Regions from separate parts of the Bartonella sp. AA86SXKL genome, predicted to be linked through region 1. Evidence: predicted binding sites of a transcription regulator. Region 1 holds the regulator's gene; the other holds the start of a gene.
What was found. The regulator HrcA, encoded in region 1, represses chaperone genes, less so after heat shock. The targets are predictions, from matches to a motif close to GTTAGCACTCNCNNNNNGNGAGTGCTAAC.
Positions count from the first base shown of each region.

Region 2: groES (co-chaperone GroES) is a predicted target of HrcA. The motif match lies at 2,429-2,457, and genes of this name have one in related genera.

Region 1 covers NZ_JBHIRE010000001.1:124,975-130,441, reverse strand. The annotation lists gene hemW (radical SAM family heme chaperone HemW) at 1-678, opposite strand, end outside; gene rdgB (RdgB/HAM1 family non-canonical purine NTP pyrophosphatase) at 675-1,322, opposite strand; gene hrcA (heat-inducible transcriptional repressor HrcA) at 1,837-2,907, shown strand; gene grpE (nucleotide exchange factor GrpE) at 3,032-3,694, shown strand; gene thpR (RNA 2',3'-cyclic phosphodiesterase) at 3,801-4,340, opposite strand; gene ACFIO5_RS00470 (HPr family phosphocarrier protein) at 4,966-5,259, opposite strand; gene ACFIO5_RS00465 (PTS sugar transporter subunit IIA) at 5,277-5,467, opposite strand, start outside.
Region 2 covers NZ_JBHIRE010000003.1:38,066-43,532, forward strand. The annotation lists partial or broken gene ACFIO5_RS02345 (lyase family protein) at 1-2, opposite strand, end outside; gene ACFIO5_RS02350 (hypothetical protein) at 519-692, opposite strand; gene fumC (class II fumarate hydratase) at 892-2,280, opposite strand; gene groES (co-chaperone GroES) at 2,508-2,804, shown strand; gene groL (chaperonin GroEL) at 2,863-4,506, shown strand; gene ACFIO5_RS02370 (hypothetical protein) at 5,297-5,449, opposite strand.

The DNA.
Region 1 (5,467 bases):
TTGAGTAAGATGATACAGATCTGTTGCTAGCTCTGATGGGGGAAGGATAAGTCTTCCTGCATCATGAAGCCGTTTAAAGGCAGTTCCTTCTTCGATTGTCAATTGATAAAGAGAAAGATGGTCCGCTGCTAAATCAATTGCTTGTACAAGTTCAGATTTCCATTGTTCAAGGGTTTGTTCGGGACGGGCATAAATGAGATCAAAGGATAAACGTGGAAAAATTTTCCGTGCTAAAGTAATGGCGCAAAGAGCTTGTTCCACATTATGGAGTCGGCCAAGTTTGCGCAATGCTTTATCATTGAGCGCTTGTATTCCTAGAGATAAGCGATTAACACCTGCCGCACGGTATCCACGAAAGCGCTCTGCTTCCACACTGGATGGATTGGCTTCTAATGTAATTTCAACTTTATCATCGACTACCCATTTTTTTGCAAGTGCTTGCAATAGGGCATCGACAGTCTGTGGCTCCATAAGAGAAGGGGTTCCTCCACCAATAAAAATACTTGTAATATGGCGTGGGCCTATTTTGTGGTATTGCGTTTCTATTTCGCGCTTAAAGGCGGTGACAAAACGTGGTTGATCAACACCATGGATGCGAACATGCGAATTAAAGTCACAATAAGGACATTTAGCTGCACAAAAGGGCCAATGAATGTAAATGCCGAAAGGTTCATTCATGAGAATGCTAAAAGGTTTTCTGCCAAAAGTTTGAAAGCACGTGCGCGATGCGAAAGAGGGAGAAGATCATTACGTTTCCAGTTGTGTTTTTGCTCTGTTGACATTTCTCCAAAGGTATTTTCATATCCATCGGGTAAAAAAATAGGATCAAAACCAAAGCCTTTGTCTCCCCGTGGAGGCCAAATGAACGTTCCTTCAACGCATCCGCGGAAGTAATCTGCATGAGCATCAGGCCATGCAATGCAAATGATGGATATAAAACGGCATTTCCGTTGACTTTTTTCTCGTGCTCCGACTTTTTGGAGTTCATTTTCTATTTTTTTCATAGCTTTTGGAAAATTACGTGTACCATCGGCTTGAATTGCCCAATCAGCGGTATAAACGCCTGGCGCACCCTCCAATGCATCTACCTCTAAGCCTGAATCATCAGAGAGTGCAGGAAGTCCTGTTTTTTTTGCTGCTGAAAAAGCTTTAATATAAGCATTTTCTTCAAATGTTTTTCCCGTTTCTTTTGGTTCTGGCAAGCCCAGTTCTTTTGCCGATTGTATTATTAAACCGAAAGGCGTAATTAAAGTAGTGATTTCATGCAATTTTCCGGTGTTATGTGTAGCAATGACAAGTTTTTTATCTGCTATGCTTCTCATATAGATTTCTCCAAAAATGAAAGGGGAATTATTTTTGTGCTAAAAACCGGTTTAAATGCTCATACACACACATTCTGCTTGATTTTACATGATATGATTATTTTACACGTTTTATGATATTTTATTCCAATAAAAATTTTTATCTTGCACGAAGATAATCTTGCAAAGATAAGAAAGACATGTCTTTTTTATGATAGCATTTTATGGTAAATTTCCAATTTTCTGCTTGCTCTAAAGGGTGAAATTTTCTATTTACAGCGGTTTTTAATCAATCTAGATTTTCTTGACAAGTCCCTACAGCAGACCACTTTACAGATCAACTCTTAATCTTAAATATTTCTCACACACTCTAACAAAAAATATTTCCCGCGTAATTTATCAAGCATCACTCTGAAAGGTAGCATTTTACAGCTCAATAGGATAATATGTTTTTATACTACTTTAGACTATTTGACCAAACCTTGGCAAAACTTATATAAGAGATGAGGATTTTAGAAGTAGTGAAACAATTGTGATGAAGCACAAAACTATTGATAATGAACTAAAATATCTTGATGAACGTTCGCGTGATATTTTTCGCCATATTGTTGAAGCTTATCTTAATGATGGTGAACCTGTAGGATCACGTAATCTTTCGCGGCTTTTACAACAGACATTATCGCCTGCGACGATTCGCAATGTGATGAGTGATCTTGAACATCTCGGTTTGATTTATGCACCACATGTTTCTGCGGGTCGAATGCCAACACAATCAGGTTTACGCTTTTTTGTTGATGCATTTATGGAAGCGGGTGATTTGCCAAACGAAGAGCGAGAAAATATTGAAATGCAAGTCAAAGAGGCTGGTCATGCACAATCGGTTGAACATTTTCTTGTTCAAGCAAGCCGAGTTCTTTCAGATCTTTCACGTGGGGCAGGGCTTGTTTTAGCAACAAAACAAGAAGGAACATTGAAACATATTGAATTTGTGCGCCTTGATAGGGAGCACGCTCTTGCCGTTTTGGTGACTCAACAAGGTGAAGTTGAAAATCGTATTGTTCATTTACCAGAAGGGGTTACTCATGCACAATTGACGGAAGCAATGAATTTTCTCAATGCCCATATCCAAGGGCGTACATTGAGTGAAGCTAAAGGGGAAATTGCCCGCTTATGCGCAGAAACACGGGCTGCACTTGATGATTTATCGCATCATCTTGTTGAAACGGGATTAGCTCTTTGGGGAGGAGAAGGTGCTGATCATAAAATACACCTCATTGTTCGCGGGCGTAGCAATTTACTTGAAGATGTGAAAGCAGAAGAAGATTTAGAACGATTACGCCATTTGTTTGATGATCTTGAAACGCGTGAGAGTATGGCACAGCTTCTCGATTTAACGGATGAAGGTTCTGGGGTTAGAATTTTTATTGGTTCAGAAAATAAGTTATTTTCACTTTCTGGTTCTTCTTTAGTTGTAGCACCTTATCGTGATTCACAACAAAGAGTCATTGGTGCTTTAGGTGTTATTGGTCCTACACGGCTTAATTATGCAAGGATCGTGCCCATGGTTGATTATACAGCTCAACTTGTGTCACAGTTATTGCGTTAAAACGATGCAAGTAAGTATTTGTACTATAAAAGCTCATTGTATTATATACATCGATACCCCTTGATTTTTGTCTGTAGAATTTCGATATCGAGAATAACGAATCTTATGAAGGAATAAAATTTTTATGTCTGATGAAAAAAACAAATTTACTGACGCTTCATTTGAAAATTGTGATTTAAAAAATCCAGCTGATCGTAATACACTTAAACAGGCAGCCGATGAATTTTTAAAAACACATAAAACAGAGGAACACGAAGTCGTTGAAACAGAAAGCAATGAGATTAGTGATCTTTTAGCCTCTTTGCAGGATGAAAATAAAGAATTGAAAGATCAACTTTTACGTCTTGTTGCAGATATGGAAAATCTTCGACGCCGTACTATGCGAGATGTGGCGGATGCAAAGGCTTATTCCATTGCTAATTTTGCACGGGATATGTTATTGGTTTCTGACAATCTCAATCGTGCTTTGGAAGCTATTCCAGAAGGTGCACGGGAGAGTGATGCTGGTTTGAAATCATTGGCAGAAGGCGTTGAAATGACTGAACGTGCCATGATGGCAGCATTAGAACGTCATGGGGTGCAAAAAATTCATCCAGAGGGGCAAAAATTTGATCCTCACTTTCATCAAGCGATGTTTGAAATTCCCAATGCTGATGTTCCAGATAATACTGTTCAACAAGTGGTTCAGGCAGGTTATATTATCGGGGAAAGGGTGCTGCGTCCAGCTATAGTGGGTGTAGCTAAAGGAGGAGCAAAAGAAGCTTCTGTTGAAGCTGATTCGGATTAAAACACATCAATAATAAATCTCTAACATAAAATGCAGTATTCCCTGCAATCACACATATATGAAGTCTTTTCTTAAAGGGGTTTTAAAGGGTGTTATAAACACCCTTTTATCTTTGAAGCGCCCAACTTCCTTTTACAATATAGGGAGCCTTATTTAAGGGAGAGGCCGATAACAATAAAACAAAATGATCAACCTCAAAAGGAGGAACAAAAAAATCATCTTGAAAAGATAGATAATAAGAAAGATCTTTAAGATTAATATCAAATATTCGTGCAAGAGTGATATGCGGAATAAATAGTCTTTTATCAGGCTTTAACTCTAATTTATTCCGGATATATTGCGTCTTTTCATGTAAAAGAATAAGCTTTTCACAAGGTTCAATGCGAACCACAAGAGAATGAGGAGCATTTTCTGAACCAAAAACTTCAAAACCTTTTATCTGTAGCGTAAAAGAAGGAAGTTCTATAGTGTTAAAGGTATGCATAATTTCATCTGCTAAGGAGCTTTCAACTTCGCCAAAAAAAGATAAGGTGACATGAAAATTTTGCGGGTTGATCCATTGCGCTTTTGGTAAGCCATTTTGCAATGATACGAGGGCTTTTGTTGTTTGTTGAGGAATCTGAAGAGCACTAAATAGACGACCCATGATATTATCTCCTTATAATGAAAGATGCTATCTCAAGCGCAATATAGATAATAAGGGCGGGGCACGTATCACAGAAAACAAGGCAATAGTATAGAAAAAGAATGTCTAAAAAATGCTTACTATAATTATGAGCGTACAAAGCTTATTCGTTTTAAGAAATGGTTATGACATTGATAAGAATTGCGTTTTCAGGATCTGTATCACAATGATGTGCAATGGAAGATTACTTGTGTATTATAAAGGCTACAAAGTTAGCAGAAAATAAGAAAAGTTGATAGATTTTTGATGTGCGAAATTATTTTGACGTTTATCTTTAGTCTAAAATAAAGCATACTTTAATACAAGGTGAAGAGTTCTCTTTTCTGTAAAAATTTAATTATATGATTAAATCGGGGAATAGCCATAATACGCAAAACTATTCAAATTGGTCAAATAATGTTAGGAAAGGAAGAAAAAAATCGAGCATAACAAAATTACTATAAGCTTTTACATTTATGATAATTATGCCAATCTATAATGGATATGAATATTGGTATAAAAGCGGGAAGAGAAATTAAAATTCAAAATAATGATGGAAAGTTCCTATTTTCTAAGAATCATCATCCTTGTTTATGATGAAAAAGCACTAGTTTTCCTCTCCAAAGTTGTTATTGATGAGCTTTTCAAGAGCATTAAGAGCATCTGTTGCTTCTGGTCCTGAAACACGAATGGTGAGGTTGCAACCGGATGAAGCCGCTAGCATCATAAGTCCCATAATTGATGATCCGCCAACAATTTTTCCGTCCTTTTCAACTTCAACAGTAACATTAAAATTGTCAACAGTTTGTACAAATTTTGCAGAAGCACGTGCATGCAATCCACGTTTATTACAGATATTGAAATGACGACTTATACATGGGAGGGTATCTTTGGAAAACATTGGTATTTTATTATCCGCTATAAAATTATACTTGGTACATTAATGTATTTACGCCCTGCTTCTTGTGCTATTCTTAACGCGTCTGATAATGAAATATCAGGACATTTGCGAATAGAAATCAGTTTAATAAGCATGGGCAAATTAACACCCGCAATCATTTCAACGCGTCCTTTTTCAATAGCAGGGATAGCTATATTTGATGGTGTTC
Region 2 (5,467 bases), on a different contig from region 1:
CCTCTTTTGAGCACCCCCATCTTCACGCTTCATAAAAGAGACATTTCTCAATGTTCCTAAACCCATTTCATGACAGCGATTGTGAATGGTATAATAATAAATCTATTGAGCATCTCTTTTACGCTTCATAAAGGAGCAAGCCGGTACCATTACTATATTTGCCAGTTCGTGGGGTGTTGTGACAGTCCTCTCCACAATGTTGTGACAGACCCCTTTGTCCGTTGTGACAGTCCTTGGCACTTGAGGTGGTTCATTAGAGGTGTTTTTGTCCTTATCGGATACAATTTCTATTCATACATTCATTGCGTTTGTGATGTGCAAGTCAGTGATTTTGATTGATGTAACATGAGACCGATTTAAAATGAGAAAATCTTACGGTATTTAGGATTCTCATTCAATATGGATAACGCTAGATTATCATTATAAATAAACACATTATCTCATTGAGATAAGAGTTATCTACCCAATGTTATCAATAATGATAACATTGTAAAGCGTCGATGAATTCATTAATCTTTTTATACTTCGATTGAAATTATGTCTATTAATACCGATTTTTTTTGAGCTAATTCTGTTTGGCTGTTAGCTAATAGATTTTCAAAATCAAGACGCGAAGCTAGAATGAAAAACACCTTAAGGTCATATCCATTTAAATCACTTTCTGCCAGTATAGCCATTGGGTGTTGAGCCATGATTATCCATTCCTTTCCAAAACCGTTGTGCCTTTTAAGTACAATATAAGCAACAAAACCACCCATAGCATAAATGCGGATCAGAGCCTAAAATGAACGCTGTGGGTAATTGTTATCGGTCATCATCGGGGTGTAAACACCCCGATCTTTTGACAAAAAGATTTGTTTTAAGATGTTTGCATCTTTTTTAGTGGGTTGTTTATTGGGGAGAAATCATCTTTTTGGGATCAACTAATCGGTCATAATCCTCTACAAAAACGCCTGCTTTTAATGCTTCGGTGCGCAAAGTTGTATCATTTTTATGCGCTGCTTTGGCAATTTCAGCAGCTTTTTCGTAGCCAATTTCTGGTGCAAGAGCTGTGACTAACATGAGTGAGCGCTCCATGAGCGAGTGAATATGAACACGATTGGCCCGTAATCCTTGAATGCAATGCATATCAAAAGAACGCATGCAATCACCAAGAAGGGTAATTGATTGTAAAACGTTATAGCCAATAACAGGTTTATAAACGTTGAGTTCAAAATGTCCTTGGCTTGCGGCAAAGGTTACGCTGGTGTGATTACCAAAAACTTGGCATGCAACCATGGTTAAGGCTTCACATTGCGTGGGGTTGACTTTGCCGGGCATAATAGAAGATCCGGGTTCATTTTCAGGAAGACTGAGTTCCCCTAAACCGGAACGTGGACCAGAGCCTAAAAACCGAATGTCATTGGCAATTTTAAACAGATCAGCAGCGAGAGCATTCAAGCTTCCGTGGAAATGCGCAAGGGCGCCATGATGGGCAAGTGCTTCAAATTTATTGCTGGCAGTTTGGAATGTTATTCCTGTGAGAGTGCTCATTGTTTGCGCAAAAGCAACGTCAAAACCTTTTGGCGCATTCAGCCCTGTGCCAACAGCCGTACCACCTTGAGCAAGCATTTGGACATCGGTTAGAGCATTTTCAATACGCTGAAGATTGGCTTCTAATGCGGCACGATAGCCTGAAAATTCTTGCCCTAAGGTTAAAGGGGTTGCATCTTGCGTATGGGTGCGGCCGATTTTAATGATATCTGCAAATTCTTGCTCTTTTTGTTTTAATGTCGCAATAAGAGCTTCAAGGATTGGCAGTAAGTGTTGGCGTGTTTGCAACGTGGTGGCAATGTGAAGCGCCGTGGGAAAGGAATCGTTCGATGATTGGCTCATATTGACATGGTCATTGGGATGAACTGGTTTTTTGCTTCCAAGTTTTCCTCCCAAAATCTTACTAGCACGATTAGCAATGACTTCATTGACATTCATATTGCTTTGTGTGCCAGAACCTGTTTGCCAGACGGATAGTGGGAAATGTGTATCAAAATCGCCAGCAAGCACTTCATCAGCGGCGGCAATAATTGCTTTTCCAATATTTTCTGGTAGTTTTCCTTTGCCCATATTTACAATCGCTGCTGCTTTTTTGATAAGGACTAAAGCATAGATGATGGCAAGAGGCTGCTTTTCACTGCCAATATTAAAATTATGCAGAGAACGTTCAGTTTGTGCGCCCCAATAACGATCTTGACGTACCGAAATCGTTCCAAAGCTATCCGTTTCCTGACGTGTTTCAACCATGATAAGATCCTTTTTTGTTCACGGGTTCTCAAAAAAGATAGATAACGCGAAAGTGCAATAAGAGGCAAGACTTTGAAGCTTCATTTAGAGAAATTATTTTTATGGCTATTCTTGACATTGAGAGATGCCGATTTTATATCTAACACATGCTAGCACTCGTAGTTTGAGAGTGCTAGCAAGAACTTTTAAGATTAATGCAATTATGTTCAGTTTTAAGGATTTAAAACATGGCTAATATACAATTCCGCCCACTTCACGACCGTGTCGTTGTCCGTCGGGTTGAATCTGAAAATAAAACGGCTGGTGGGATTATCATCCCTGATACAGCAAAAGAAAAACCCCAAGAAGGCGAAGTGATTGCTGTTGGCAATGGCGCTCTCGATGATAACGGAAAGCGCGTGCCTTTAGAAGTCAAAACAGGAGATCGTATTTTGTTTGGAAAATGGTCTGGAACTGAAGTCAAGATTAATGGGGAAGACCTCCTCATTATGAAAGAATCTGACATTATGGGAATTATGGGCTAATTGAAGCGCTTAATTTTTCATTGTGTACTATTTTGAGAAAACTCCAAGGAGAAATTAAATGGCTGCTAAAGAAGTCAAATTTGGCCGTGAAGCGCGTGAGCGTTTGTTGCGCGGTGTCGACATCCTTGCTAATGCTGTTAAGGTGACACTCGGCCCTAAAGGTCGCAATGTGGTGATTGATAAATCATTCGGTGCGCCTCGCATCACAAAAGATGGTGTATCCGTTGCAAAGGAAATCGAACTGGAAGATAAGTTCGAAAATATGGGTGCACAAATGTTGCGCGAAGTTGCTTCTAAAACCAATGATATTGCTGGTGATGGAACAACAACAGCAACTGTTTTAGGACAAGCTATTGTGCAAGAAGGTGTTAAAGCTGTTGCTGCGGGCATGAACCCAATGGATCTTAAACGTGGGATTGATGCTGCTGTTGAAGAAGTGGTGGCAAACCTCTTCAAAAAAGCAAAAAAAATCCAAACTTCAGCAGAAATTGCACAGGTGGGAACAATTTCCGCTAATGGCGCTGCTGAAATCGGTAAAATGATCGCTGATGCTATGGAAAAAGTGGGCAATGAAGGCGTCATTACTGTGGAAGAAGCTAAAACTGCTGAAACGGAATTAGAAGTCGTTGAAGGAATGCAATTTGACCGTGGGTATCTTTCCCCTTATTTTGTCACAAATGCTGAGAAAATGGTCGCTGATCTTGATGATCCTTACATTCTCATTCACGAAAAGAAATTGTCTAATTTGCAATCTCTTCTTCCTGTGCTTGAAGCTGTTGTTCAGTCTGGAAAACCACTTCTCATTATCGCTGAAGATGTGGAAGGTGAAGCTTTGGCAACGCTCGTTGTCAACAAATTGCGTGGTGGTTTGAAAATTGCTGCTGTAAAAGCTCCTGGATTTGGTGACCGTCGTAAAGCAATGTTAGAGGATATCGCTATCTTGACATCCGGACAGGTTATTTCTGAAGATGTGGGCATTAAACTTGAAAATGTCACTTTGGATATGCTTGGACGTGCAAAGAAAGTGAATATTTCTAAAGAAAACACCACCATTATTGATGGTGCTGGACAAAAGAGCGAAATTACTGCTCGCGTCAATCAAATCAAGGCTCAGATTGAAGAAACAACTTCTGACTATGACCGTGAAAAATTGCAAGAAAGACTTGCTAAACTCGCTGGTGGTGTTGCTGTTATCCGTGTGGGTGGTGCAACAGAAGTTGAAGTGAAAGAAAAGAAAGACCGTGTTGATGATGCTTTGAATGCAACACGTGCTGCTGTTGAAGAAGGTATTGTTGCTGGTGGTGGTACCGCATTGTTGCGTGCAGCAAATGCGTTGACCGTTAAGGGAAGTAATCCTGACCAAGAAGCTGGTATTAGTATCGTTCGTCGTGCTCTACAAGCACCAGCGCGCCAGATTGCAAGCAATGCTGGTGAAGAAGCTGCTATTATTGTGGGCAAAGTGCTGGAAAATAATGCTGACACTTATGGTTACAATACCGCAACTGGTGAATTCGGTGATTTGATTGCTTTGGGAATTGTTGATCCTGTGAAAGTTGTGCGTTCTGCTCTTCAGAATGCGGCTTCAATTGCGAGCCTTCTGATCACAACAGAAGCAATGGTTGCTGAAGTTCCAAAGAAAGATACACCAATGCCTCCGATGCCTGCTGGTGGAATGGGCGGAATGGGTGGAATGGATTTCTAAGCTCTTTTCCATAGAAATAATAAAGAAACGGGTCTTCTGTGCCCGTTTTTTTTATGCTTTTTCACGTTTCATACAGTTTTTCCTTTTATGACAGTTTCTTTATCTTATAGGATTGTTCTATTCTCCTCTGGTTGATCTACCGTTATTGTGAATGAATCTCATTCTCGGTTCTTGGCTTTTTCTCTTGTTTTTATGAAATGTTTCTATTGTGCGGGGATCGTGGTTTCCTTTGAAAATATTGTGCTAATAAAAATATAACTCTTTGATTTATAATAATTTATTCCTAATACAGTTCTGTTTTTTCATTTCAGGTTTATGCATGCCCCGTTAAAAAATCCTGTGTTTGTGCTTCATAGGGTGAGAGGTCACTACGGTTTTTATGAACCAACATAATCATTAAAAGTCAGTAGTTAAGAAGAGTCAGTAGTTAAGAGTTAGTACCTATTGAGCGTTGGAAAGACAGAGTTGAAAAGAGCATGATGGGGCTGGTTTGTTTTTTATGAATAAGATGCTGGTATTTCAAGCTTTTGTATGAAGAAAATAAGGGTTTGCTCTGTTAAAGGGCTTTTATATACTGGGACAAGCATTTTTCTGTTTGGGTAGTTTTTGGAATGAGGAGACTGCTCCATTTGAGAAGCTTAAAGATAAAAGCTAATTTTTCGCCTTGCTCTCATCTTTTTTTCGGTAAGCTCATCACCTAAACTGGAGCCAAACCCATGTTGTTATACTCAAGTTCTGTTTGTTGCCTATATTGTGACAGAAAATTCTTAAGTGGGGAGCAATTTTTGAGCTAAGGGGACCATGACAGGTAGCCGAAAAAATCATGACGAGACAATAGGCGCGCTTGTGTTAGAATTTTTAATGCTTCTGATGATAAAGGCACGCGAAATTCTGTTGTAGCCTCATGCTTTCTTTTCATATTTTCGAGCCAAGGATTTTCCATATATTCTCTTCAACTTGA